2 regions of the Chromobacterium fluminis genome follow, and region 2 is predicted to be linked to the other one. Evidence: predicted binding sites of a transcription regulator. Region 2 holds the regulator's gene; the other holds the start of a gene.

Region 1 (9,164 bases), on a different contig from region 2:
CAGCGTGCCCTGGCCGCCCAGTTCCAGCGCGTGGGTCAGGCCGCGATAGCCGCCGTGGGCCAAGTAATCGTCCAGCGACAAGGGCCGGGTCAGCCCGGCGCGCGCGAACAACAGCCGCTGCTGGCCGGCCAGATAAGGCAGGCGCTCCAGCGGGCCCAGCGCCAGCGGATGCTGGCCGTCCGCCTCCAGCACGGCGCCCAGCACGCTGTCCGCCTGCGCCGCCGGCAACGGACCGAAACCGAAGCGGCCTTGCGGCGTGTCCATTTCCAGCAAGGGCTCCAGCCAATACAGGCCGCGCGAACTATTGCGCCGGATTTCCACTTCCAGGCCGCGTCGCGCCGCCGCCTCGGCCAACGCCCGTGCGGTCTGGTCAGTTCCCAGCGCCCGCGCCGCGGAATCACAGGATAGATGGAAGGTCAGCATGCGCCGCCCTCCTCCAGACAGCCGGCCAGCAAGGCGTCCAACGCGGCGGCGTCGACGCGCGCGTGCAATTCGCCGTCCAGCAGCAGAGCCGGCGCGCAGGCGCAAGCGCCCAGACAGTACACCGGCCGCAATTCCAAGCCGCCGTCGGCGCTGCGGCCGGCGTCGTCCAGGCCGGTGCGCGCGCGCAGCCTTTGCGCCAGCGCCTCCGACCCCATGCTCTGACAGGCCTCCGCCCGGCATAGCCGCAGTTGGTGGCGCGCAGGCGGCGCGCTGCGGAAATCGTGATAGAAGCTGAGCACGCCGCGCACCTCGGCCTGGCTCAGACGAAAAGCGCGGGCGATGTCCGGCGTCGCCGCGTCCGGCACATAGCCCAGCTCATCCTGCAAGGCGTGCAGCAAGGGCAGCAAACCGCCCGGCTGCGCTTGGTAATCCGACACCAGCGCGGCGATGCGCGACTGTTGTTCCGCGGTCAAAGACATAGCGACTCCAAGTGAGTGCGAACAGGCCTTCTGCGTCGCTTACCTGATCTGCTCGGCCAAACGCAGCAGCCAAGCTGAATTATAGGTTTGCCGCGCATCGGGGCCGACCTCGTCCCATACTTTGAGGCTGTAAAGCTTTTGCCGGCTGGCCCAACTCAGCTCGGACACCCGCTTGCCGGAGGGCGTGCTCCTAAGAACCTGTTTACGATCTGCTGCGCGTCGGCGATACGGCGTTGAAAACCGCTTCGAAATGCTCATGTACCCTCTGTACATTCCGCTTTCTCAGCTGTTTTCGCCTTGTCTCGCCTTAGCTCGCGAGATCGTAAACACGTTCTAAGCTGAAAGCGGGCCGGATGGCCCCGCACGCTCATATTCATGTCCTCCCGCAGCGCCAGCACGCCGCCGCCGTCGGCGACGAAATCCCATTCGCTCAACACCAGCAACACGCCGTCGGGCCGGGTGAACACCCAGTCGAAGCTGCTCCAGGGCCCGCGCCGGTTCGGTCCCTGCGGCACGATGCCTTCGAGGCGGTAAGCGCCCAACTCGCTGGCGCTGATGTCGCTGAGCCGGCGATTTAGCATGCGCCCGAATCGCTTCAAGGTTCAAGTGGCGGTTCCGGCAGGCGCCAGAGAGCAGCGTGGCTTCGTCCTCCGGCGGAGAGACGTCGCTCGTCAAGGACGTTGACGGCAGCCCGGGACCCAGGCTCGCCCTGGGCGCCGCAATGCGCTGCCCCGGCGCGATGCCGCCGGGCAGCGGGCTGGTCGCGGACAGATCCCAAGCCTGCGCGTCCAGGACCAGGCCGCCCATGCCCATCCAACAAAGCAGGCTAGCGCAACTGCCCATGCGGATCGATGACGAATTTCTTCGGCGCGCCGCCGTCGAACTCGGCGTAGCCCCTGGGCGCGTTGTCCAGGCTGATGATCTCCACGCCCACCACTTCGGCAATGGGGATGCGGTCCCACAGAATCGCCTGCATCAGCGCGCGGTTGTATTTCATCACCGGAGTCTGGCCGGTGAAGAAGCTGTGCGACTTGGCCCAGCCCAGGCCAAAGCGCACTGACAAGCTGCCCTGCTTGGCCGCCTCGTCCACGGCGCCGGGGTCATCGGTCACGTAGAGCCCGGGAATGCCGATGCGCCCGGCCTCCCGCGTCACTTCCATCAAGGCGTTGAGCACGGTGGCCGGAGCCTCCTGCCGCGAGGCGGCGTGGCCGTGGCCGCGCGCCTCGAAACCAACGGCGTCGATCGCGCAATCCACCTCCGGCACCCCCAGGATGGCGGCGATCTGCTCGCCCAACGTCGCGTCCCGCGACAGATCCGCGGTTTCAAAGCCGACGGCGCGGGCATGGGCCAGCCGCGCCGGATTGACGTCGCCGACGATGACCACCGCCGCGCCCAGCAGGCGCGCGGAAGCCGCCGCCGCCAAGCCCACCGGGCCCGCGCCGGCCACGTAGACCGTGCTGCCCGGCCCCACGCCGGCCGACACCGCGCCGTGATAGCCGGTGGGCAGGATGTCGGACAAGCAGGTGAGGTCTCGCATCTTGGCCAGCGCCTGATCCCGGTCCGGAAACTTCAGCAGGTTGAAATCGGCGTAAGGCACCATCACGTATTCCGCCTGGCCGCCCACCCAGCCGCCCATGTCGACATAGCCGTAAGCACCGCCGGCCCGCGCCGGGTTCACCGACAGGCATACCCCGGTATCCTGCTCCTTGCAGCAGCGGCAGCGACCGCAAGCCACGTTGAACGGCACCGACACCAGATCGCCGATGCGCAGCGTTTCCACATCGCCGCCCGTCTCTATCACCTCGCCGGTGATTTCATGCCCCAGCACCAAGCCTGCCGGCGCCGTGGTGCGGCCGCGCACCATATGCTGGTCCGAGCCGCAGATATTGGTGCTCAGCACCTTGAGAATGACGCCATGGCCGAGCTTGCGCCCGGCCGGGGACGCCAGTTCCGGAAAAGGTATGGGCCGCACTTCCACCTGGCCCGGCGCCAAGTACACCACTCCGCGATTGCCTGTCATCATCGTCTCCTCGCAGCCACGCCGGCGGGTTATCCGGCGGCATCTGCTCCCGATGCTAGGAAAGAAACCGGCGCCGGCCTTGAGTCAAAGCGACCCCTTTGCGATCAAATGCGCCACGATCGTAAACAGGTTCTCAGCGCGCCAGCGCCTGGCCGACGACGCTCAGCCCCGGCCGGCCGTCGAAGGTATTCACCCCCTCCAGCCAGCTCGTCAGCACCGCCGGGTTCTGTTTCAGATATTCCCGCGCCGCGGTCTCCGGCCTGACCTTGTCCATGATCGGCCCCATCACCCGGTTTTCCATATCGGTGCTGAAGCGCAGATTGCGCAGCAGCCGGCCAACATTGGGACAGCGAGCCTCATAATCCGGCGGCAGCGCGGTGAATACCCTGGCCGCGCCGAAATTGGGGCCGAACACCGCGTCGCCGCCGGACAGATAACGCAGCTTGTGCCTGACATTCATCGGGTGCGGCTCCCAGGCCAGGAACACCATCCATTTCTTCCGCCGCTCCGCGCGTTCCAGTTCGGCCAGCATGCCGGCCTCGCTGGACTCCACCAGTTTGAAGCCGCCCAGCCCGTACTGTTGCTTGCGGATCATGCCGTCGATCAGCCGGTTGCCGTCGTTGCCGGCTTCGATGCCGTAGATCTTGCCGTCCAGCTGCGCCTTGAAACGGGCGATGTCCTTGAAATCGCGCAGGCCGGCGGCGGCCACGTAGTCCGGCACCGCCAGCGTGTATTTGGCGCCGCTCAGATTGGGCTCGGCCAACACCTTGATCTGGCCCGCTTTCAAATAGGGCGCTATCAGCGGCGTCATCGACGGGCTCCAATATCCGAGGAACACGTCGATCTGCCGGCTCTTGAGCCCAGAGAAGGCGATGGGCACCGAGGCCATGGTCACGCTGGGGCGGTAGCCCAGGGCCTCCAACACTACGCTGGCCATGCCGGTGGTGGCCGCGATGTCCGTCCAGCCGACATCGGCGAAACGCACATTTCGGCAGGCGGCCGGCTCCCCTGCCGCCGCGCTGCCGGCGATGGCCAGCAGCAGCGCCGCGGATATGGCTTTGAATCGATTCATCCCTTCCTCCCGGGCAGCGATGATGGCGAGAGTCCGCCCGGCGGCCGCTGCCGCGCCGCCAATAGATTTCCAGCACCGGTTCAAAGTCTCGCGAGCTGGAACGAGACAAGGCGCGGCAGACCTTGAACAGGCTTTCAGGCGATGGCCCCGGCCGCCACCAGGTATTGCTGCCGCTCGCGGCTGGGCGGATAGCCGAACAGCCCGCGGTAGGACTTGGAAAAATGCGAGGAAGACAGGAAGCCGCAGGCCACGGTGACCTCCATCACGCTCATATTGGTTTGCAGCAGCAGTTCGCGCGCCCGGCGCAGGCGGAGGTCCAGATAGTATTGCGCCGGCGTGGTGCTCAGATAACGCTTGAACAAGCGCTCCAGATGGCGCAGCGACACGCCCAGCTCCGCCGCCAGATGCTCCAGCGAGCGCGGATTCTCGATATTGCTCTCCATCGACAAGGCGGCGTCCAGCAAGGCCTCGTGCCCGGTGCCGATGCGCGCCAGCAGCGGGATGTGCTGACGGTCGCCGTCGTCGCGCAGCCGGTCCACGATGAATTGCACCGAGACATCGGCCGCCAGGCTCTTGCCGCCTTTGTGGCGGATCAGATGACACATGAAATCCAGCGGCGCGGTGCCGCCGCTACAGGTGAAGCGGTCCCGGTCCAAGGCAAACAGGTCCGAGGTGAACTGGGTGCGGGGGAATTCCTCGCTGATGGACAACAAGTTTTCCCAATGGATGGCACAGCGGTAGCCGTTCAGCACCCCGGCCCTGGCCAGCGCGAAAGTGCCGGTGCAAATCGACCCCAGCGGCACGCTCTGGGCGGCGAAGCGGCGGATCAGCGCCTGCACCTTGTCGGTGGCCGCCTCGCGCACCTGGCAGCCGCCACAAACGATCAGCATATCGTACTGCTGCGGAGGGCCCGGCGCGGAGATCGGCGACAAGCTCAGGCCGTTGCTGGCGCTAACCGGCTCGCCGTCCGCCGACAGCAGGCTCCAGCGGTACAGCTTCTTGCGCGACAGGTAGTTGGCCATGCGCAACGGCTCCACCGCATTGGAAAACGCGATCATGGAGAACTGATCCAGCAGCAAAAAGGCGATATGCGACAACGAGGCGATCTGTTGCGGTCCCATCACGACCTCCAATGTGTGCGTTGCGAGGATGGTTGCTCTACTCCGAAGCGGTTCGCAGCCCGCTTTGAAAACCGTTGCGTATGCGTTGTTTTGTCCGTTGTTTCCGCCGGGTCCGCTCTCAGCCGTCGGCCGCGGCGCCCGCCTCCGGCCCACGGCCAAAGCTTTCGGTGATCCGGTCCAGGATGATGGCCAGCAGCACCACCGCCAGCCCGCTCTCGAAACCGAGGCCGACGTCCAGCCGCTGGATGCTGGCCAGGACATCGTTGCCCAGGCCCCCGGCCCCCACCATGGAGGCGATGATCACCATGGACAGCGCCATCATGATGGTCTGATTGACCCCGGCCATGATGGACGGCAACGCGATGGGCAGCTGCACCTTGAACAGCAATTGCCACGAGGTGCAGCCAAAAGCGTTGCCGGCCTCCACCTGCTCCCGGTTCACCTGACGGATGCCCAGACTAGTCAGGCGCACCGCGGGCGGCACCGCGAACACCACCGTGGCCAGGATGCCCGGCACCCGTCCCAGTCCGAAGAACATTGCCGCGGGAATCAGATAAACGAAAGCCGGCATGGTCTGCATGAAATCCAGCGCCGGTCGCACCAGAGCGTTGACCAGCCGCCAGCGCGCGCAGCAGATGCCCAGCGGCACGCCCAACAACAGGCTGACGCAGGTGGCGGACAAGGTCAGCGCCAGCGTGGCGACGGTCTGGCTCCAGAAGCCGGTGGCCCAGATCAGGCCCAGCGCCGCGCAGACGAAGACGGCGAACTTCCAGCCCAGCCGCCACAGGCCGACGCCGGCGAACAAGCCGGCCAGCGCCCATGGCGGCACGCCCTGCAACAAGGCCTCCACCTGGGTGGCGAACCAGTCGATGCCGCCGCCGACGGCGTCGAAGGCGCCGGCGTTGTTTTCCAGCAGAAAATGGATGATCTGATTGACCCAACTGCCTATCGGCAGCGGGGACTGGGGACTGGTGTCGGCCATGCGGCGTGCTCCTCGTCTCGCCGGGCGCGCTCAGGACGGCGAGAGCCACACGCCCCCGCGCCGGCGACGCCCGTTGGGGTTCAGTGGTGGGCGGCCGCGCTCGGGCGGTGCTGGGACAACTTGTTGAGCACGCTGCTGGGGGTGATCACGCCCAGGCAGCGGCCGTCGTCGTCGCGTACCTGCAACGGCTCGGCCAGCCCCTGAAGCCGCAACAGCACATCGGACAGGCTACAGGACGGCTCAACGTGAGGAGCGGCCGCCGCGCGCGGCGGCGGCGCGGTCTCGATCAGATCCTTTGCCTGCAGATAACGCGAGGTGTCCACGCTCTTGAAGAAGTTGCGCACATAGTCGTCGGCCGGGCATTCGATGATTTCGCGCGGGCTGCCCACCTGCACCAGCCGGCCGCCCTCCATGATGGCGATGCGGCTGCCGATGCGCAGCGCCTCTTCCAGATCATGAGAGACGAAGACGATGGTGCGGCGTTGCTCGCGCTGCAATTGCAGCAGCAGCTCCTGCAACTCGGCGCGCTTGAGCGGGTCCAGCGCCGAGAAGGCCTCGTCCATCAGCATCAGCGAGGGATTGACCGCCAGCGCGCGCACCAGGCCCACCCGCTGCTGCATGCCGCCGGAGAGTTGATGCGGGTATTTGCCGGCGAAGGCGGCCAGCCCCACTTGCTCCAGCATTTCCCGCGCCCGCGCCTCGCGGGCCTTGCGCCCGAGGCCGGCCACTTCCAGGCCGAAGGCGGCGTTGTCCAGCACTGTCCGGTGCGGCATCAGCGCGAAGCTCTGGAACACCATGCTCATGTCGCGGCGGCGCAAGGCCACCAATTGCCTGGGCGACAGCCGGGTCAAGTCCTGGCCGTCCAGCAGGATCTGGCCGGCGCTGGGCTCTAGCAAGCGGTTGATCAGGCGGATCAGCGTGGATTTGCCGGAGCCGGACAGGCCCATCAGCACGAAGATTTCGCCGGCGCGCACCGAGAACGACACGTCGTTGACGCCCACCACCGCCCCGGTGCGCCGAAACACGTCGTCCTTGCTCTCGCCGGCCCGCAGCAGGGACATCACTTCCGCCGGCTTGCCGCCGAACGCCTTGTAGAGGTTTCTGACCTCAATCTTGATCGTTTGCATCCCGGCTCCCTTCGGCGCGGCCGCTGGCAATTCGAAGAATGTTTAATGTAAATCAAGGTTCAAGATAGAAAGGAAGGGCCGCGCCAAGTAACGGTATTCCGACACCAAGCCGCCCAAATCCGACATCCGCGCGCAAAACCGGCCGGCATAGGCCTGGCCGCCGAATCTAGCGCCGGCTTTCGTCTCCGGCCCGGCCGGCCGGTGTCGTAAAAAAACCGCAATCCGCCGCCGGCGGCAAAAACAAAAACGCCGGCCGCGGCCGGGCAGGCGTGAAGGACGGGGAGGCGACGGACGCGCGCGCGGAAGCTGTCAAAGACGGCTGCGCTTCGTGAAGCGTTGTATGGTGAGTACCCGCTCAAAACGCGCAATGCCGCTTGTACATGCCGCTTTTTCGCTCGTTTTCGCCTTGTTTCGCCCTGGCTCGCGAGACTTTGGACTGGCGCTCAGCGATCCACCACCAGATCGCTCAAGGGCAGGCTGCAGCAAGGCAGGAAATAACCCTGCTCCACTTCGCGCGGCCGGATGCCGCCCTGGTGCCGCATGTCCACCCGGCCTTCCAGCAGACGGCTCTTGCAACTGCCGCACATGCCGCGGGTGCAGGAGGCCGGCAGGCGCATGCCCTTGGCCAGCGCCGCCGCCAGCACCGTCTGCCCCGGCGCCACCGACAAATCGTCCCCCGTTTTGGCGAAACGCACATTGAAGCCGCGGCCCTCGACGCCGGGCTGCGGCGTCCGCACCGCCTCGTCCGGCGGCGCCGCGCTGAGTTCGGCGAAATTGAAGCTTTCCTCGTGATAACGGCTCATGTCGAAACCGCACTGGCGCAGCAGCTCGCGCACCGCGGCCATATAAGGCGCGGGGCCGCAGCAGAACACCTGGCGCGCGTGCAGATCCGGCGCCATGCGCTCGATCAGCGTCCGGTCCAGCCGGCCGATCAAGCCGGCCCAATCCGGCTCTCCCGCCCGGTGTTCGCAAATCACCGCCTGGCTGAAAGTGGAGTGGATGCTGGCCAGCAGGCTCAATTCCTTGCGAAACACGATGTCGCGCGGCGAGCGCGCGCTGTGCACGAACAGGATGTCAGCGCCGGAGGCCAGATCGGTCAGCGCCCGGGTCATCGACATCAGCGGAGTGATGCCGCTGCCGGCGGACAGAAAGAGATAGGGCGAAGCGGCGTGGCGCGCATAGCTGAACTCGCCGGCCGGCCCCAGGACCCGCAGCGCCATTTCTGGGCGCAGATGCTCGTGCAGCCAAGAGGAAACGACGCCGCCGGGAATGCGCTTGACGGTGATGGACACCCGGTCCGGCCGGGTGGGCGTGGACGACAGCGTGTAGCAGCGGTTGACCGCGACCCCGTCGATATCCAGTTCCAGCGTGATGAACTGGCCGGGCAGATAAGGGAAGCGGCGCGGCGGCTCGGCGCGGAACACAAAGGTTTTGACATCGTGGGTTTCCTCCCGTGCCTGAACGCAGACGAGCAGGCTGTCCTCGCCGGCCCGCCACAGCGGCAGGTCGGCGGCTGGCGGGAGATAATCCAATGGGCTGGCCGGCGGCGCGCTATTCATGGTCGCGCCGTTCCCGCTCCAGGCCGTCGCCCAGCCGCTGCGCGTACCACTGGGTGAATTTCTCCACCAAGGCCTCGGTGTACGGGGAATAAGGACCGGGCCGATAGGCGGCGCCGTTGATGCCGCGCTGCGACTCTTCCACCAGCCGGCGGTCCTGCTGATTGGTGGCTTTCCATACCCGGGTGAGGTTGTCCACCTCGTAGTCCACGCCTTCCACCGCGTCCTTGCGCACCAGCCAGGTGGTGCGCACCAGCGTGCTTTCCGCCGACAGCGGCAAGGCGGTGAAGGTGACGATGTGGTCGGCCATGAAATGGTGCCAGGAGTTGGGCTGGGTCCAGAACGACAGGCCGCCGGACGCCGGGTCGCGCAGATCGCCCAATA
Region 2 (9,164 bases):
CGCCGCCGCCATCGCCTACGGGCTGGACAACGGCAGCGAAGGCATCTACGTCGTCTACGATCTAGGGGGAGGCACCTTCGACGTCTCCATTCTCAAACTCAGCCGCGGCGTGTTCGAAGTGCTGGCCACCAGCGGCGACTCCGCGCTGGGCGGCGACGACTTCGACCACCGCGTCTACTGCTGGATGCTTGAGCAGGCCGGCCTGTCCGGGCTGGGCGCTCAGGACACCCGGCTGCTGTTGACCCGCGCCCGCGAAGCCAAGGAAGCGCTGACCGAGCACGCGGAGACCCAGATCACCGCCCTGCTGTCCGACGGCCAGGCCCTGAACCTGACGCTGGACCAGGACACCTTACGCGGCATCACCAAGAACCTGGTGGACAAGACCCTGCTGCCCGTGCGCAAGGCGCTGCGCGACGCCGGCGTCGCCGCGGACGAGGTCCATGGCGTGGTAATGGTGGGCGGCGCCACCCGCATGCCGCAGGTGCAAAAAGCCGTCGGCGACTTCTTCCGCCAAGAACCGCTGACCAATCTGGACCCGGACAAGGTCGTCGCCTTGGGCGCGGCGATCCAGGCCAATGTGCTGGCCGGCAACAAGGGCGACGACGAGTGGCTGCTGCTGGACGTGATCCCGCTGTCGCTGGGCATCGAGACCATGGGCGGCCTGACCGAGAAGATCATCCCGCGCAACAGCACCATCCCGGTGGCCCGCGCGCAGGACTTCACCACCTTCAAGGACGGCCAGACCGCGATGTCCATCCACGTGCTGCAGGGCGAGCGCGAACTGGTGGCCGATTGCCGCTCGCTGGCCAAGTTCACCTTGAGCGGCATCCCGCCGATGGTGGCCGGCGCGGCCCGCATCCGCATCACCTTTCAGGTGGACGCCGACGGCCTGCTGGAAGTGTCCGCCCGCGAACAGACCAGCGGCGTGGAAGCCCGCATCGAGGTCAAGCCCTCCTACGGCCTCAGCGACGAGGAAATCAGCCGCATGCTGACCGAGTCCATGGCCCATGTGCATGAGGACATCGAGGCGCGCAAGCTGCGCGAAGCCGTCGTCGACGCCACCAGTCTCAGCGAAGCCTGTCGCGTCGCGCTAGCCAGCGACGGCGATCTGCTGGACGCCGATGAGCGCAACGCGGTGGAACAGGCGCTGGCCGCCGTGGACGCGGCCATCGCCGCGGCCCAGGCCGCCCGCCAGGTCAACGAGGCCTCCGGCCGTCTCAACCGCGCTACCGAAGAATTCGCCTCGCGCCGCATGGACCGCAATATCCGGCGCGCGCTCAAAGGCCACAACATTTCCGATTTGTAAGGATCCGCCATGCCGCGAATCATCGTACTGCCCCACGCCGACCTTTGCCCGGAAGGCGTGGTCATCGACAACGCCGAACCCGGCCAGAACATCTGCCAGGTGTTGCTGGACCACGACATCGAGATCGAGCACGCCTGCGAGATGTCCTGTGCCTGCACTACCTGCCATTGCATCGTCCGCGAAGGCGGCGACTCCCTGAACGAAGCCGACGAGCTGGAAGAAGACCTGCTGGACAAGGCCTGGGGACTGGAAGCCCAGTCCCGCCTGTCCTGCCAGGCGATTGTCGCCGATGAGGACTTGGTGATAGACATCCCACGGTACACCATCAACCACGCCCGCGAACACCACTAGGAACACGCCCTAAAATCCCTGTAGCCGCGTTGCGCCGCCTTGCCCTACCTCATGTACTGTCTGCGGCGGCGCGCCTTGCTACAGCCGCTGCGCTGGATTTTATGAACGGTTCCCCGCTCTGGAGACAAGAAGATGAAATGGACCGACGTGCTGGACATCGCCATCGAACTGGCGGAAGCCCATCCGGAAATCGACCCCAAGACCGTGCGCTTCGTCGATCTGCACAACTGGGTCGTCGAGCTGCCGGATTTTGACGACGACCACAGCCGCGGCGGCGAACGCGTGCTGGAGGCGATTCAACAAGCTTGGATCGACGAGGTGGAATAAGTCTCTCCGCCCCCCTGTTTCGGCAAGGCCGCGTTCCCTGACGCGGCCTTTTTGCCGTCTAGCGCCAAAAACCCGCAGCCGCCGCATAGGAAAAGCCGTACCGATGGCGGTATCATCGGACAAAGGCTGCGACAGCCCGCCGGCAGCCTCCTCTTTCGAAACGGAGCTCCCTGATGTTTACCCTCATCATCGGCAATAAAAACTACTCTTCTTGGTCCCTACGCCCCTGGCTGGTGCTAAAAATGCTGGACGAGCCGTTTGAAGAGCAGCAGATCGATCTCTACCTGTCCGACACCAAGGCCCGCATCCTCGCCGCCAATCCGGCCGGCAAGGTGCCGGTGCTGATAGATCGCAAATTGCGGATCTGGGATTCGCTGGCAATCTGCGAATACCTAGCCGAATGCTTTCCCGCCGCCACGCTGTGGCCGGACGACGCCGGACTGCGCGCAGTCGCCCGCTCCATCGTCGCCGAGATCCACTCCGGCTTCTCCGCCCTGCGCGAACACCTGGCGATGAATCTGACCTTGCGCCACATCAATTACCAAAGCACGCCGGCGGTGGAGTTCGACATCGCCCGCATCATCTCGCTATGGGAAGAGCATCTGCCGCGCCATCAGGCCGACGGCGAATTCATTTTTGGCGGCTTCAGCATCGCCGACGCCTTCTTCGCCCCCATCGCCACCCGCTTCCACACTTACAACGTCAAATTGCCGGAACAATCGCAAGCCTATGTCGACCATCTACTGGCTTTGCCGGCTATGCGGGAATGGTATGGCGCGGCCCAGGCGGAAGGTCAGCGCGCTTAATAGCGTCCGATGTCGCAATTAGAGTGGAAGGACGCGCCATAACTCATTAGAATGGCGCGTTTTTTTATCATTTTTACGCGTAGAAGGATAGTTTCATGACCACCCCGTTCATCATCGGCGTTGCAGGCGGCAGCGGCAGCGGTAAAACCACGGTGACCAATCAAGTGCTGGAAACCATTGGCTCCGAGATGGCGGCTGTGATCATTCAAGACTTTTACTACCGTGATCAGAGCCATCTGACCTTCGAACAACGCTTGGCCACCAACTACGACCACCCGCAGGCCTTTGACTGGCCGCTGCTGATCGAACACATCGATGACCTGCGCAACGGCCGCGCGATCGAAATGCCGGTCTACGACTTCGCCAACCACACCCGCGCCGAAGAAACCATCACCCTGCAGCCGGCGCCGGTCATTGTCATCGAGGGCTTATTCCCGCTGTACGACGCCGCGCTGCGCGACATGATGTCCTTAAAGATCTTCGTCGACACCGATTCCGACGTGCGCTTCATCCGCCGCCTCAAGCGCGACATCACCGAGCGCGGCCGCACCACCGATAGCGTAATCGAGCAATACCTGACCACGGTGCGCCCGATGCACAACCAGTTCATCGAGCCCACCAAGCGCTTCGCCGACGTGATCCTGCCTCACGGCGCCAATGATCCGGCGGTGGATATTATCACCACCAAGGTGGCCAGCCTGATGGTACGCAACTGATTCATGCGGCGGCGTCCGCGCCGCCGTCTTCCGCCCGCTCTTCGCAGCGGGATCCAAGCACAGGAGCACTCCATGCACACAATCAAACCGCGCAATCCGCACGCTTGCGCGCCCATCATGAAAAAAGGCGGCGCCCACGGGCGGAGCCGCTCCGGCCAGCGCCAGGCCGGACGCCAGGCCATGCTGGTCGAACTGGATCTTGATCTGGACTGGAACGAAGCGGACGCCTACCCGCCGCAGCCGCAAGCCGCTGCCGACGACGAGCCGGCGGTTTTTGGCGACGTGAATAACAAAGAGCCGCGCAATGCGCGGCTCTTTGTTATTCACGGGGCCCTGCCAGCGTTTAAACGTCGGACTTCAACTGCAGCAAATCCCAGCGATTGCCGTACAAATCCTCGAACACCACCACGGTGCCGTATTCCTCCTCGCGCGGCTGCTCGCTGAAGCTCACGCCCGCCGCGGCCATGCGGCGGTAATCGCGCCAGAAGTCGTCGGTATGCAGGAAGAAGCCGACGCGACCACCAGTTTGTACACCCACCACGGCCTGCTGCCTCGCATTGCTTGCCTTGGCCAGCAGCAACGCGCACTCGCTCGCCCCCGGCGGCGCCACGCGCACCCAGCGCTTGTCCTCGCCCTGACGCTCATCCTCCAGCAAGACAAAGCCCAGCTTGTCCACATACCAGGCGATGGCCTCGTCGTAATCCGCCACCACCAGGGCAACCGAACCCAAAAACTGTTTCATCTCACGCTCCAAACAAAAACGGCGTCCCCGAGGACGCCGTGACGCGCTTAGCCGCTCAGGCCAAGCCGACAACGCTTATTTGCCGATATGCGGCGCCAGCATGTGCAGCAGCTGCGCCAGCACCTTCGGGTTGGCGGCGACGATGTCGCCGGACTCCAGCCAGCCCTGCTCGCCGGACAAGTCGGTGACGATGCCGCCCGCTTCCTGCACGATCAGGCTGCCCGCAGCGATGTCCCAAGGCTTGAGGTTCAGCTCCCAGAAGCCTTCCACGCGGCCGCAGGCCACATTGCACAGGTCCAGCGAGGCCGCGCCTTCGCGACGCACGCCGGCGGTCTTGGCCAGCACATCCTTGAGCATGCCCAGGTATTGGTCGATATAGCTTTGGTCGGACACCGGGAAGCCGGTGGCGATCACGCATTCATTCATCATGAAGCGCTTGGACACGCGGATGCGGCGATCATTGAGGAAGGCGCCGACGCCGCGCGAGGCGGTGAACAGATCGTTGCGGTTGGGGTCGAAAACCACGGCTTGCTGCACCTGGCCCTTGTGCGCCAGCGCGATGGAAATCGCGTACTGCGGGTGGCCGTGCAGGAAGTTGGTAGTGCCGTCGATCGGATCGATGATCCACTCGTATTCCGACGAACCGATGCCTTTCGCGCCGGACTCTTCTGCTAGAATCGCGTGCTTGGGATAAGCTTCCAGAATGGAAGCGATGATGGACTCTTCCGCGGCGCGGTCGACTTCGGTCACGAAGTCATTGTGTTTCTTGCGCTCTACGCGCACCGCGTCGAGATTCAGCGACGCGCGCTGAATGACACTGCCGGCGCGGCGAGCGGCTTTCACCGCGACATTGAGCATCGGATGCATTGACGGCCTCTACACTTTCAACCATGACAGACGTCCGCCACATGACGCGACGTCTGCTAGTAACAATCTGGGTTAAGGAACAAGAAAAACCCGGCGCAATCGGGCAAGGCGGCATGCCTGCCCATCCGGCAAGCGCTGGCCTTGCGCGCAATAACGGCGCGCGGGCTTTTCGATAAGCCGGCTATTTTAATGTGAAACTGCTGATGAATAAACCCCAAGTACCTGATTTTCTGAAAAACATTCGCGTGGTGTTGGCTCGCCCCAACCATCCGGGCAATATCGGCTCCGCCGCCCGAGCGATGAAGACCATGGGCCTGAGCCGGCTCTATCTGGTTGAACCCAAAGTATTTCCCAGCGACGAAGCCAATACGCTGGCCTCCGGCGCGGTGGATCTTCTCGAACAGGCCACCGTGGTGCCCAGCCTCGCCGAGGCGCTGCAAGACGTCACCATCGCCTGCGCGTTGACCAGCCGCCGCCGCGAGCTGACCACCCCTCTGTCCACACCGCGTCAGACTACGCCGGAATTGGTGGCGCGCGCGCGCGCCGGCGAACAAGTGGCCCTGGTGTTCGGCAATGAAACCTTCGGCCTGTCGATCGAAGAAGTCGAGCAATGCAACCGTCTGGTCACCATCCCCGGCAACCCGGACTATTTCTCGCTGAATCTGGCGATGGCAGTGCAGGTGATGACCTACGAGCTGTTCAGCCACACCGGCGTGGACGTCGATTATCTGCGCGCCGACAGCGACGCGGCGGCGCTGGGCGAGGTGGAGGGCTTCTGCGGCCATCTGGAACAGACCATGGACAAGATAGGCTATTTCCGCCGCCGCAACAGCGAGCGGATGATGCGCCGGATGCGCACTCTGTTCAACCGCGCCGGCCTGCTGCGCGAGGAGATCGACATCCTGCGCGGCTTCCTCAAACAGGTGCAGCGCGCCGCCGACGGCGAAGTCCGCCGCGACGCGCCCGGACCGGATGGCGAATAAGCCGCCGTTCACCCTGCCCTACGCGCATCCGGCGGTGCGCGATCTGGCTTTTCTGCTCTCCGCGCCCTCCCCCTGGCGCAGCGGCGCGGACATCCCGCCACAACGGCTGCTGGGGGCAGACGGCCCGGCCTTGCTGCAAGCGCTGGACGCCGATCCGGCCGAGCTGCAGCACTGGCTGGCGCGCCAGCCCACCCGCCGTCTGGGCCATTACGCCGAGCGCTTGCTGTCCTTCTGGTTCCGCTTGGCGCCGCACATCGAACTGGTCGCCAGCAATCTGCCGGTGCGCGGTCCGGACGGCCGCACCGTCGGCGAATTCGACTTCCTTTTGCGCCTCGACGGCCAACCGCTGCATCTGGAAGCCGCCAGCAAGTTCTACCTGCAACTAGGCCGCAGCGCCGATACGCTGACCGGCCCCAGCCTGCGCGACGCCTGGGCGCTGAAAGCCCATAAGCTGCAGACCCAGCTGCGCCTGTCCCGCCATCCCGCGGCGCAAGCTGCGCTGCCGGCGGGCTTCGACGGCTGCGCTGTCGGCGCCCGGCTCAGCGGTTGGCTGTTCCACGCCCTGGACACCTCGCCGGAACCTCCGCCCGGCGCTCTGCCCCTCTACGGGCAATACTGGCCGCTGCGCGGCGACTGGCCTGCGTTGAACGCGGACTCCCGCTGGGCCTGGCTGCCCAGGCTCAGCTGGCTGGCGCCGGCGCGCCTCTCGCGGGAACACACCGCCGACGCGGCGGAACTGCGCGCGCGGCTGGAACAGGCCGAGGCGCCGCAGCTGCTGGCCGAACTGCAACCCGGCCCCGACGGCGACTGGCACGAAGTGGCGCGCGGCTTCGCCGTGCCGCCCGGATGGCCTCAAGAAGCGCCCTTGTCGCGGCTGCTGCGGCAAATCGCCGACTGCGCGCCGTCCCCATGAAAAAAGGCAAGCCCGATGGCTTGCCTAAGAACCTGTTTACAATCCGCTGCGCGTCGGCGATACGGCGTTGAAACCAGCTTCGAAATGCTCATGTACCACGTGTACATTCCGCTTTCTCAGCCGCTTTCGCCTTGTCTCGCCTTAGCTCGCAAGATCGTAAACACGCTCTTGCGTCTTTCACGACTCTGCCTAAGCGGCGGAATCAATGGCCGTTGGCGTGGGCGCAGCCGGAAATCAGCGCCTTCAACTCATCCACCATCACTAGCTGGATATGCTTATGGTCTACCGTGATCCAGCCTTGCTGCTGGAACTTGGACAGCGTGCGGCTGACGGTTTCCAGTTTCAACCCCAGGAAGCTGCCGATTTCCTCGCGGCTCATGCGCAGGATGAAATCATTGGCGGCGAAGCCCCGGGTGGACAGACGCTGGGACAAATTGAGCAAGAAAGCGGCTAGACGTTCTTCCGCCTTCATGTTGCCCAATAGCAACATTACATTTTGATCGCGAACGATCTCGCGGCTCATCAGTCGGTAGAAGTGGTGCTGCAAGGTGGGAATTTCGCGACCCAGGCTCTCCATGCGGCTGAACGGCAACTCGCACACCTCGCTGTCCTCCAGCGCGATGGCGTCGCAACCGTGAACATTGGCGGAAATGCCGTCCAAACCCATCAGTTCGCCGGACATGTGGAAGCCGGTCACCTGTTCGCGGCCGTCCTGGCTGGCCACGCTGGTCTTGAAGAAGCCGGTACGCACCGCGAACAGAGAGCGGAAGCCCTCGCCGCTTCGGAACAGGTATTCGCCGCGCTTCAAACGACGGCTCTGGCGGATCACCGCGTCAAGCTGGGTCAGCTCCTCGCGGTTGAGCCCCACAGGCAGACAGAGTTCCTTCAGGCTGCAGTTGGAGCAGGAGACCTTCAGGTTATGCAAAGAGATATGATTCTGATCGGACATGGCATGTTTAGTACAAGCTTGCGATGAAGCTTGACCCTTATCAAAGCGAAATTCGCAGGATTTCCGCAAATTTACCAGTCCACCAGAGGTTTTGCTATCCAAATACGACATGAAGACCACCCACCCATTTTCTCCTGCCCATTTTGAATTCGACCGCGCTCTGATTGAACGCCTCGACGGGACAGGTCCTAGATATACGTCATACCCGACAGCGGATCGCTTTACGCCGGGTTTTGCCGAAAGAGACTACATCCACTGGCTACGGCAGCGCAGCATCGGCGCCAACCGGAAACCTTTATCATTGTACGCTCATATACCTTTTTGCAACACTATCTGCTACTACTGCGGTTGCAACAAGATCATCACCAAGGACAGCGGCAAAGCCGACTTGTATCTGGACTACCTGGAAAAGGAAGTCCGGATGGTCGCCTCCTGTCTGGGCCGTCGAGAGCAGGTGATACAGCTGCATTTCGGCGGCGGCACCCCAACGTTCCTGTCCGACGCGCAACTGGAACGATTGATGACCTTGCTCAAGACTCATTTCGAGTTCTTGAAGGAGGGGGAGTATTCCATAGAAATAGACCCGCGCAAAGTCAGCGCGGCTACAATTTTCAAGCTGGCTGAATTCGGCTTCAACCGCATCAGCGTCGGCATCCAGGACTTCGAGCCCGCGGTGCAGCAGGCGGTGAACCGCGTGCAATCCGAGGAGGAAACGCTGGAGGTGATCCAGGCGGCGCGCGACGCCGGCTTCAAGTCCGTCAGCGTCGATCTGATCTACGGCCTGCCCTTGCAGAGCCGGGAATCGGTGCGCCGCACGCTGGACAAGGTGATCGCCATCGGTCCGGACCGGCTGGCGCTGTACAACTACGCCCATCTGCCCACCGTGTTCATGCCGCAGCGCCGCATCAACGAGGCCGATCTGCCGTCGCCGGAAACCAAGCTGGACATCCTGCAGGACTCGGTGCAACGTCTATCCGATGCCGGTTATGTGTTCATCGGCATGGATCACTTTGCCAAGCCGGACGACGAATTGGCCTCCGCCCTGCGCCAGGGCCGGCTGCAACGCAATTTCCAGGGTTACTCCACGCATGCGGACTGCGACATGATTGGCCTTGGCGTGTCCTCCATCGGCAAGGTCGGCCCCTGCTACAGCCAGAGCGCCAAAGACCTGGACAGCTACTACGCGGCGCTGGACAGCGGCCAT

The links. The regulator FNR, encoded in region 2, switches genes on or off when oxygen is low (the NO sensors DNR and NnrR bind a similar motif). The targets are predictions, from matches to a motif close to TTGATNNNNATCAA.
Region 1: the regulator FNR is predicted to act here: its motif matches at 7,267-7,280, upstream of HA052_RS18285 (quaternary amine ABC transporter ATP-binding protein).

The regions. Positions count from the first base shown of each region.
Region 1 covers NZ_JAAOMA010000029.1:24,320-33,483, reverse strand. Annotated here, with positions in the region: gene HA052_RS18325 (NADH-ubiquinone oxidoreductase-F iron-sulfur binding region domain-containing protein) at 1-423, opposite strand, end outside; gene HA052_RS18320 (formate dehydrogenase subunit gamma) at 417-902, opposite strand; gene HA052_RS18315 (hypothetical protein) at 942-1,160, opposite strand; gene HA052_RS18310 (hypothetical protein) at 1,157-1,483, opposite strand; gene fdhA (formaldehyde dehydrogenase, glutathione-independent) at 1,729-2,922, opposite strand; gene HA052_RS18300 (choline ABC transporter substrate-binding protein) at 3,056-3,994, opposite strand; gene HA052_RS18295 (GlxA family transcriptional regulator) at 4,129-5,115, opposite strand; gene HA052_RS18290 (ABC transporter permease) at 5,234-6,097, opposite strand; gene HA052_RS18285 (quaternary amine ABC transporter ATP-binding protein) at 6,178-7,224, opposite strand; gene HA052_RS18280 (FAD-binding oxidoreductase) at 7,668-8,783, opposite strand; gene HA052_RS18275 (aromatic ring-hydroxylating oxygenase subunit alpha) at 8,776-9,164, opposite strand, start outside.
Region 2 covers NZ_JAAOMA010000018.1:16,308-25,471, forward strand. Annotated here, with positions in the region: gene hscA (Fe-S protein assembly chaperone HscA) at 1-1,306, shown strand, start outside; gene fdx (ISC system 2Fe-2S type ferredoxin) at 1,316-1,657, shown strand; gene iscX (Fe-S cluster assembly protein IscX) at 1,790-1,984, shown strand; gene HA052_RS13805 (glutathione S-transferase family protein) at 2,158-2,790, shown strand; gene udk (uridine kinase) at 2,886-3,506, shown strand; gene HA052_RS13815 (VOC family protein) at 3,850-4,248, opposite strand; gene HA052_RS13820 (inositol monophosphatase family protein) at 4,324-5,115, opposite strand; gene HA052_RS13825 (RNA methyltransferase) at 5,319-6,098, shown strand; gene HA052_RS13830 (DUF1853 family protein) at 6,088-7,011, shown strand; gene fnr (fumarate/nitrate reduction transcriptional regulator Fnr) at 7,214-7,960, opposite strand; gene hemN (oxygen-independent coproporphyrinogen III oxidase) at 8,070-9,164, shown strand, end outside.